Regions from separate parts of the Caldibacillus sp. 210928-DFI.2.18 genome, predicted to be linked through region 3. Evidence: predicted binding sites of a transcription regulator. Region 3 holds the regulator's gene; each other region holds the start of a gene.
The links. The regulator Rex, encoded in region 3, represses fermentation and respiration genes when NADH is low (regulators of the CRP and FNR family bind a similar motif). The targets are predictions, from matches to a motif close to TTGTGAAATATTTCACAA.
Positions count from the first base shown of each region.

Region 1: a site for Rex is predicted at 1,777-1,794, ahead of LIZ98_RS12360 (DUF3147 family protein). Genes of this name have one in related genera too.
Region 2: a site for Rex is predicted at 2,125-2,142, ahead of LIZ98_RS12625 (hemerythrin domain-containing protein). Genes of this name have one in related genera too.

Region 1 covers NZ_JAJCHL010000061.1:5,863-9,150, reverse strand. Annotated here, with positions in the region: gene LIZ98_RS12365 (bifunctional diguanylate cyclase/phosphodiesterase) at 1-1,548, opposite strand, end outside; gene LIZ98_RS12360 (DUF3147 family protein) at 1,862-2,218, shown strand; gene LIZ98_RS12355 (DUF3147 family protein) at 2,340-2,696, shown strand; gene LIZ98_RS12350 (GGDEF domain-containing protein) at 2,811-3,288, opposite strand, start outside.
Region 2 covers NZ_JAJCHL010000064.1:1,029-4,316, forward strand. Annotated here, with positions in the region: gene LIZ98_RS12610 (DUF2249 domain-containing protein) at 1-136, opposite strand, end outside; partial or broken gene LIZ98_RS12615 (MFS transporter) at 510-1,277, shown strand; gene LIZ98_RS12620 (hypothetical protein) at 1,324-1,632, opposite strand; gene LIZ98_RS12625 (hemerythrin domain-containing protein) at 1,649-2,065, opposite strand; gene LIZ98_RS12630 (PTS fructose transporter subunit IIABC) at 2,220-3,288, opposite strand, start outside.
Region 3 covers NZ_JAJCHL010000019.1:37,083-40,370, forward strand. Annotated here, with positions in the region: gene tatC (twin-arginine translocase subunit TatC) at 1-734, opposite strand, end outside; gene tatA (twin-arginine translocase TatA/TatE family subunit) at 746-925, opposite strand; gene LIZ98_RS06265 (redox-sensing transcriptional repressor Rex) at 1,102-1,761, opposite strand; gene LIZ98_RS06270 (ABC-F family ATP-binding cassette domain-containing protein) at 2,271-3,288, shown strand, end outside.

The DNA.
Region 1 (3,288 bases), on a different contig from region 3:
AGAAGTGTGCAAATGATTGATAATATTTTCTGCTTGTTCTCTTATTTCTTCCTTATTCCCATCCATCAAAATGGCAAATTCATCACTGCTCATATGGGCAATAAATGTATGATGATAAAAACTACTTAACATTCTTGCTATCTCAATTAGCACAATATCACCGATTTTGTGCCCGTAGGAATCATTAATATTTTTAAAATCATCAATATCAAGTAAAATGAGCGCAAATTCATTATTAAAGTCGCTCTTGATAATTTTCTCATCTAATTTCTCCAGAAAATATAGCCGATTCGGTAAATCCGTTAATATATGATGATAAGCTTGATGCTTGATGCGGTTCAAGTATTCCTGTTGCTTTGAAATATCTTGAAACACAACAACCGACCCAACAATGGTATTGTTTTCAATTAAAGGAGTAACAACGTAAGATACCGGAAAAGTTCGTCCGCTTTTATGAATAAAAATATCTTCGTCGATCCTTATCGCTTCCTTACTCTCCACACCTTTACAGATCGGGCACTCCGAAACATGAAGGTTATCCCCGGATTTACTGCCGTGTATAAGACTATGGATTTCTTTTCCTAAAAGTTCATGGGCTTGATAACCTAATAACCGTTCTCCTTCCCGATTAATAAAAGTCAGATGACGATGTTGATTGATAACGAAAACGCCTTCACCAAGCGAGGCCGTAATCGTTTTTAATCGTTTTTCATTCATCTCGAGTTTTCTTCGTATATAAATAAGTTTTTCAAATGGATCTTTAACCGTTGATAAATACAGAACCCTCATGAAAAATAGAAATCCTAGAACTTTGTAAACATGTCCCAGCAAATTAAGAGAGTCATAGACGCTTTTATACAATGTAAAGATAAGCTCACTGAGCAGTAAAAAAGTAACAGCTACAATAAAATGTAATGTCACCGATTTCCGGAACTGTTTATACATGATCGCCAGTTTAATAATCGAAATAAATAACAGAAAACTAATCACATATTCAAAAAAAATTTTTAATGTTGTCGTTCCTTGACCTTCAATGACGAGTACCGGAAGTTTGTTCTGCAAATAAGAAAAGGTTATCAATATGACAATAATAGTAAGTAAGGTATTCAAGAAATAAACTCTTTTCTTGGCAAAAGATACGGTTTTCACTTTTGCATGTAAAATATAAACCATAAAAATTGCTAGAGTAAATCTTGCTAAAATCCAAAACCAAGTAGCATTATTTGCTGAACTGTCAATAACCATCGATCCCGGCATGCCATTATATGTGAGTAAATGAAATAGATCAAAAACAGCGATGAGCGTAAATCCTGAAAAATATAGTAAACGATCCTGATATTGTTTATAAGAAAAAACAATCCAAGACTGAATAGCGATACTGGCAGAGATGATAATACTGGCCAATTCAAGCACGATATGCATAAATAAGAAATCCGTGTAATTAAATAAAATTGGGTTCTCTTTCAATAAAATCAAGATAATTAAATAAAATATAATACCACCTGACAAAATGAGAAGGTTCTTTTTTTCATTTCTAATCAACTTCATCTCATAATGACCGCCTTTGAAATGGATTTTTTCTAAAGTGACAGCAAAAGTGATGTAATATTCCTAATATATAAGATACAGGAAAAAGCGAAATCTGTCGAAAAAAAACTATGTAAATTTATGCTTGTAGAAAGAAAGCTCCTTGTATAGTTTATAAGGATGCGCTTACACTTTAATGTATAAAAAATGTTCACAAACATTTGCCGGATTCTATTATAAAATAGTACTTAGTGAACAAATTAACAAGTTTTGTTTGTGAATAAACGTCACGAGTCACTTGACGGTTATAAAAATAAAAAGGATTGAGTATAAAATGGCGACAATATCTTTATTTGGAATCATAATTCGTTTTTTATTGGGTGGAGGTGCTGTGGTAGCTTGTACGGTTATTTCGAGGAAAGCCGGTACGAAAATCGGCGGTATATTTGCTGCTTTTCCCGCTGTATTTCTCGCTGCTCTATTAACCTTGCGACTTGATATGAAAGGAATGGATTTAATTCATCAATCAATTATTCTTTCCCAAGGTGCGCTTGTCGGAATGTTTATAAATATTATCTGTGCGATGGCAGTTGTCTATTTTAGCGATCGTCTTGGCTGGAAAAAAGGTTTGACTCATTCGCTAATCGGGTGGTTTATTGTCTCACTTGGATATGCTGTCTTTCTCGGCTAATTGAAAAAGGGGTTATCGAATAAAACCTTTCTTTAAAACTTTTTTACGGTATGTTAAGCAGCCGGCTGTGTAATATTAAGAAACTAGAACTGGAATAAAACCAACTTTGGAGGGACCGGAATTGGATACAAAAGATTTACTATACCGCTTTTTATTTGGCGGTTCAGCTGTTGTTTTAAGTTATGTAGCGTCTGTTTTATTGCCCTGGAAAATTATCGGCGGTATATTTGCCGCATTTCCAGCCGTTATGATTGTTGCGGTCATGATGGTAGGGATAAAAAAAGGGTCTAAGGAGGCTGCAAAAACGGCAAATGGGTCGGTATACGGGATGATTGGCTGTTTTATTTGTGTCATTGCGGTCCTATTGATGCTGAAATGGACTGACCTTTGGCTTGTCAGTTTATTAATCGGGCTTGTGGTTTGGTTTTTTAGTTCAATTTTCCTTGTTCATTTGCGGGAAAATGGAGTTAGAAAATAGTCTGAAGTTGATCAGATGAAAAGGATAAACAAAGGCAACCCTTTCATAATAGAAATAAGGGTTTGCCTCTAATTAAAAGGGATCGACATGGATACTTTTAATCGAAGCAACCCGCTACCATTCATTATCATTTGTTATCGTCTTCGTTTTCACGATAATGGTGTTTCTATTTTTTTTCGCTTCATACAATGCTTCATCGACCCTCCGATAAATATCATTGAACTGGTCATTTATTTCCCAAACTGTTACCCCGATACTAACGGTGATGTTTATGCATTGTTCATTAATAAGAATTGAATAATCCTCCATTTTCTGATGAATTCGTTTCGCAAGTTGTACCCCTGCTTGTAAATAAGAATTTGGTAAAATAATAATAAATTCTTCTCCGCCAAATCTGCCGAGTATATCGGTGGTTCGAACGGAACTAAGGAATATCTGGGCTGCCTTTTGAATAACAATATCACCTACATCATGTCCATATCGGTCATTTACGGATTTGAAATGATCGATATCAATGAGTAAAATGGAGAATGGTTTATGTTCATTATTTGCTTCTTTAATCAGTGAGTGTAGGAGGCTGTCAATATATCTC
Region 2 (3,288 bases), on a different contig from region 3:
GTTTCGGATCATGGTCGTTGGTTAATTCCATGTATTGGCCAGATTGTAATCCATCAAACGTTTCAAATATTTTTGCGTGACGATATTTTGGTTCAATATCCGGTGCAAAGATTTTTGTAGTAAATTCTATATTCATAAAGAAACCTCCATTTACTGATGAAATATGTCTTTATTATAAAATAGTTTTCAGCAAAGCGGTGTGATTTACTTCACTGTGAATATGTGACTTATATCAGGGGGGTGAATCCTACATCTATAAGAGAATTAGAATTTGCTCATGATAACGGATGTTCGAATCAAATCAGTTTGAATCCTACATCAATAAATGAATTACTACGGCGTTTCCCATTATTTAAAAGCTTGGCAAAAGATGAACCATTTTTGTGTTCATTTAGCGAAAAATCGAATACTTCCTAACTGAAAATTTATCTTTTCTTACGTATAAAAAACGCTGTTTAAACTTGATACTTGTGACAAATAATATATGAAAAATAGAAAGGAAACTCAAAATGAGGAAACCCGGTATTCAATTATCTCTGCAAACAACAAGTCTTATTGTTGGATTCATGGTTTGGGTATTATTATCTTCTTTGATGACCTTTATTAAGGAAGATATTTTGCTCACACCCGTACAGGTATCGATTGTTACTGCAGTCCCGGTTATTTTAGGTTCCGTGTTGCGAATACCCCTCGGATTTTATACGGACAGGTTCGGTGCAAGAATTATCTTCATAATTAGTTTTCTTATCCTTTTGTTCCCTATATTTTATATCAGTACAGCCAACACTTTTATTGATCTTGTTATCGGCGGTCTTTTTCTAGGTGTGGGAGGTGCAACATTTTCCATCGGTGTGACCTCTCTACCTAAATATTATTCGAAAGAGAGGCAAGGTTTTATTAACGGAATCTATGGTGTCGGTAATGCCGGAACAGCGATCACGACATTTGGCGCACCAATTCTAGCGAAATCAATTGGTTGGCAAGATACCGTTCGCCTATACTTAATTCTATTGTTGGCATTCATTGTTTTATTGTTTATTTTTGGCGATCGGAAAGAAGTTAGAGTAAAGAAATCAATGGTGGAACAAATCCAAGGTGTTTATAAAAATGCCACGCTTTGGTTTCTTAGTTTGTTTTACTTTATCACTTTCGGCGCTTTTGTTGCCTTTACTGTATTTTTGCCAAATTTTTTAGTAACGTTCTTTGGTTTGGATCCTGTTGACGCCGGAATCAGAACAGGAATTTTTATTGTTTTGGCAACTGCTATGCGACCGATTGCTTCCTGTTCAAATATAAACAATTTATAACCTCCTTAAGGCAGAATCATGGCGTCATCTTATTAAAATAATCATCTTTCAAAACTTGAATACATTGTCCTCCCGTTTTAGCGATAAAATCTTTCAGTGCAAGTTTTTCATTTTCTAATTGCTTATTAGAAAAAAATTGTTCAGAGCTGTGGTTGAAATTTTCTCCAAACCGTACAATTAATTTTATGCCTTCATCTTTATTAATCCCTTCCAATTGAACATCATAGGGTTGAATATGGAAATTAGTTTCTAATTCTGTAATGATATATCGATATAGTTTAGGGGATACTTTGTAAAGAAATATAGGTTGCTCTCCGTTTGACATATTCTCAACTCCGAATTTAATGGTGAGGCAATATTTTTTCTTCCTCGAAATTATGGTAAGCATCAACATGAACTAATGCATGGAATTGTTGCAATACTTCTTCAGTAAATCCATCTGTTTCAAGTGTTTGCTTAATTTGTTTGACCAAGTACCGCATTGTATTATGGTCGCGAACTAAAGCTGTGATTGCAGCCTTCAATTCAGGATGTTCCTCTGCTAGTTCTTTATATAATCCTTCCTCTTCTGCCTGAGCATGTCTGAGTGTACGAGTTTCCCAATGTTCTACTGCAATATAGGCTGTCTCCAATGCCTTTTCAGTTTGTCCCGCTTTTACTAATCTAGCTAGAATGTTGTTTAGCTCCTTTGCCTCCTCCAATGCTGCTTCATGAATTGCTGAATGACTATCTGCATGTTTCAAACCTGGACCTGACATAATCATTCTCCTTTTCATATTTTTACCAACAAAATAATTTTTACTTATTCATCATTATGTTGTTAAAATTTTCATTTTATACGTGAATAGTTGACGTAAAAAAAGGCCCCTTAGACAAGTGCCTAAGGAGCCGAAAATAGCATCATTATATATCCTATTGTTTTACCGGTTTTCGCCAAAAGCCAATGAGTAAACCGGCGATGACTGTACCAATAAGTAAGGCTATCAAGAACATAAATGGTCTTTCAGCAAGGGCAATGACGAAAATTCCTCCATGTGGTGCCGGAATAGCCGTATTCCAAAGCTGAGTTAGCCCGCCGGCAATCGCAGAACCAACAATGGATGAACCGATAATACGTAACGGATCAGAAGCCGCAAACGGAATTGCCCCTTCTGTAATAAAGGATATTCCGAGTAAATAATTAGACAAACCGGAACGTCTTTCTTCATCCGTAAATTTATTCTTAAAGAAGGTAGTTGCCAAGGCTATTGCCAGTGGTGGAATCATCCCGCCGGCCATAACTGCAGCCATAAAACTTCCGTCGCCGGTATCGGTAAATACACCGATAGAGAAAGTATATGCCGCTTTGTTGAATGGTCCACCCATATCAATTGACATCATTCCGCCAAGTAAGGCACCTAATAATACCGCATTGGCTGTTCCCATATCACTTAAGAAGTCGACAACCGCCGTATTAATACTTGAGAAAATCGGGCCAATAATGAAATACATCAGCGTACCGACAATGAACAAGCTCAATATCGGATATAGTAGTATTGGTTTTAACCCTTCCAATGATCTTGGCATACCGCGGAATAGTTTTTTCAAGAATACAACAATATATCCTGCCAAGAAACCTGCTGCCAAACCGCCCAAGAATCCGGCATTGCTGTTCACTGCCATCAAACCGCCGACCATACCGGGCATTAATCCCGGACGATCACCGATACTCATCGCAATATATCCGGCTAAAATTGGAATCAAGAAGTTGAAGGCATTTCCGCCAATCGTATTTAAAAACTTAAACGTTACACTATCATCACCAAATGTACTTTCAAACAGGAAGGAAATGGCCATCAAAATCCCGCCGCCAACAACGAACGGAAGCATATGGGAAACACCATTCATTAAGTCTTTGTAAATTTTTCCCCATACAGAAGTATTGGATGGTTCTTCTTTTTGTCTATCATCATTTTCAGCATGGAAGGTCGGGGCATCACCT
Region 3 (3,288 bases):
GCAAGCCCTTCTTCTTCCTTCATTTTTTTCCGATACACCAGCTTCGAAATCCAAATACTAACTTCATAAAGCAATATTAATGGTAAAGTGACCATCATATGCGAGAGAATATCCGGCGGTGTAATCAGTGCCGCGATGACTAGCAAGATAAAGTACGCATATTTTCGCACCCTAGACAAAAAGTCAGGTGTAATTATTCCAAGCCTTGTTAAAAATAATATAATCACCGGCAATTGGAATAACAAACCAAAAGGCAACGTAATTTGTAACAAAAAATGGAAATATTCATTGATCCCAATGACTTGATTGATTTCCATTCGGTCCCCTAACTGTTTCATAAAGCGAACAATAAACGGAAATAATACAAAATATGAAAACGAAATACCTGATAAAAACAAAAATACCGAAACAGGTATATAGGCTAAGGTTATTTTTTTTTCCTTTTCATATAAACCCGGTGAAATAAAAGCCCATAACTGATACAAAACAAAAGGTGAAGTTATTACACAAGCAATGATAAAAGCGATTTGCATATAAATCTTTAGCGGGTCAGTTAAGCGGAAGGCGTTCAGTTCCAAACTGGCCGCTTCATCAGTTTGTTGCAAATATATGATCAACGGCTCTGCCAAAAAAAACGAACCGATCATTGCCAAAAGAAAGAAGACAACGATAAAAACCAACCGTCTCCTTAATTCAACGAAATGCTCAATTACAGTCAATTCGTTTTTCTCCATCTCTTCTCTCCCTACTTGCCTTCTTGATCTTTTCTCTTCCCATTATTTTCATCAGCAAGACCCTTTGTGGCATTTTTAAATTCCCTTAGTGTATCTCCTGCCGCACGACCGAGTTGCGGTAACTTTTTCGGACCAAAAATTAATAATGCCATGATTAATATGAGAATTAAACTACCCGGACCGATTGTCATGTTTCTCCCTCTCCCCCAGCAACCTCATTCAAATTCATTCATTGTCACCCAAAAAAGATTTTACAAAAACTTTTTTCCTATCATATCGTATGAATCATAATTATTGCAATACAAAATATGGTGTTGTTTTGAAGATAAATTTTTAGTGTTACCTACCATTTCCCTACTTTAAAAAATTAATCTCCAACCACTACTTCCTCATTTGAGTAATGTTTAATTAAATAAACAAAAGATTGTAATTCAACAGCTAAATCAATATGGTGAACACGAATATTTGACGGAACAGTTAATCGAGCTGGCGTGAAATTTAAAATTCCTTTTATTCCTGTTTTTGCTAAACGATCAGTAACCAATTGGGCAACAGGAGCCGGGACGGTCAGAATAACAACCTGAATCTCTTCAGTTGACAATATTTGTTCCAGTGAATCCATTGGGTAAACAGTAATATCACCAAATTTTTGATCGACCTTTTCTTGGTTTGCATCAAAGGCACAGACAATTTTAGTATTATTGTTTTTAGTGAAATTATATTTTAGTAGAGCTGTACCTAAATTACCTACACCGATTAAGGCTACCTTTGTTATTTCATCCTGGTTCAATATTTTTCTGAAAAAGGATAACAAATACTGAACATTATATCCATACCCTTTTTTACCTAACGCGCCGAAATAAGAAAAATCCCTTCTAATCGTTGCCGAATCGACCTTAACCGCTTCACTTAACTCAGCAGAAGAAACTCTTTGTTTTCCTGACTGGTACAAATTTTGAATAAAACGATAATATAATGGCAATCTCTTAGCGGTGGCTTTAGGAATTTTTAGCTGATCTGTTTCCATGTCAAAATCCTCCAATGCTGAAAAATTATTATTTTTCTATTATAATATCTTTCATTGCCCTATAGAAGTAATTCTTTTATAAGGCATACAAAGCACACTGTGAACGCTTACATTACAAATAAACATGTACACTTCCTCAATTCTTATTTTTGTTAACATATTCACCTACTATGATACACTATTTTTTTTCATCTGTCTTGTAGGTAGTTTCATTTAATCTCCATTTGCCATTTTTCCTCCCCTTCATGTACTATTTTTATATAGACTTGTTGACATGACATTTACAGGATCTCCTTTAAATGTCGGAAATGATGGATCGAAAAGCGACTGGATATGTTATGGTAGAGGAAGGAATCGATTATTTTGTAATCAAAAACAGCATGTTCCCATTCGCTTCACTCTGAAAATAATTAGTCAGTCATTCATTCTTTTAAAAGGCAAACAGAGTCAAAGCTGTTATATTTCCAGGTAAAGGACCATTTTTATTGTGAAATGTTGAGGTGCAAATCATGATTTTACTACAAGTAAATCAACTAAATAAATATTACGGGGCAGATCTTGTCCTTTCGAATATTAAATTAGAAATTCATACAAGAGACCGAATTGCCCTTGTTGGTAGAAACGGATCAGGCAAATCAACCTTGCTGAAAATAATTGCCGGTGAACTTGCTTATGACTCCGGAGAAATTATTAAGCCAAAAGAAGTAACAATTGGCTTTTTAGATCAACATACCGGTCTCGTTTCAGACAGAACTATCTGGGATGAAATGCTGACTGTCTTTGAAGATTTACGTAGCATGGAAAAAAGGTTACGTAATCTTGAGCAGGAAATGGCAAAGGAAGAAACTTATACAGATGAAGGCAAATACAAGCAAATTTTGTCCGAATATGATTATTTACAGCATGAATTTAAAGAACTGGGCGGATATCAATATGAAGCAGATATTCGTTCCGTATTACACGGGCTTAATTTTTCCACTTTCAATTATCAAGAGACAAAAATATCCAATTTAAGCGGCGGACAAAAAACTCGCCTGGCTTTAGGAAAATTGCTCTTATCAAAGCCGGACATTTTAATTTTGGACGAGCCGACGAACCACCTAGATATCGATACATTGACATGGTTAGAACAATATTTGCAATCTTATGATGGAGCCATTCTTATTGTTTCCCATGATCGCTATTTTCTTGATAAGCTTGTAAACCAAGTTTATGAATGCGCTCAGACTACTTTAACAAAATATGTCGGTAACTACAGTCAATACTTAGTCCAAAAAGCAGAGAATTATGAACGTGACTTGAAAATGTATGAAAAACAACAAGATGAGATAGCAAGAATGAAAGAATTTATTGCCAAGAATCTGACCCGTGCATCAACAACAAAACGGGCACAAAGCAGGCGTAAAGCACTGGAACGAATGCAAATGATTGATAAACCGCACAGAGACGATAAATCTGCTAATTTTTCCTTTCAAATTGAGCGGCAAAGTGGCAATGAAGTTCTTAATGTGGTTGATTTGGCCATTG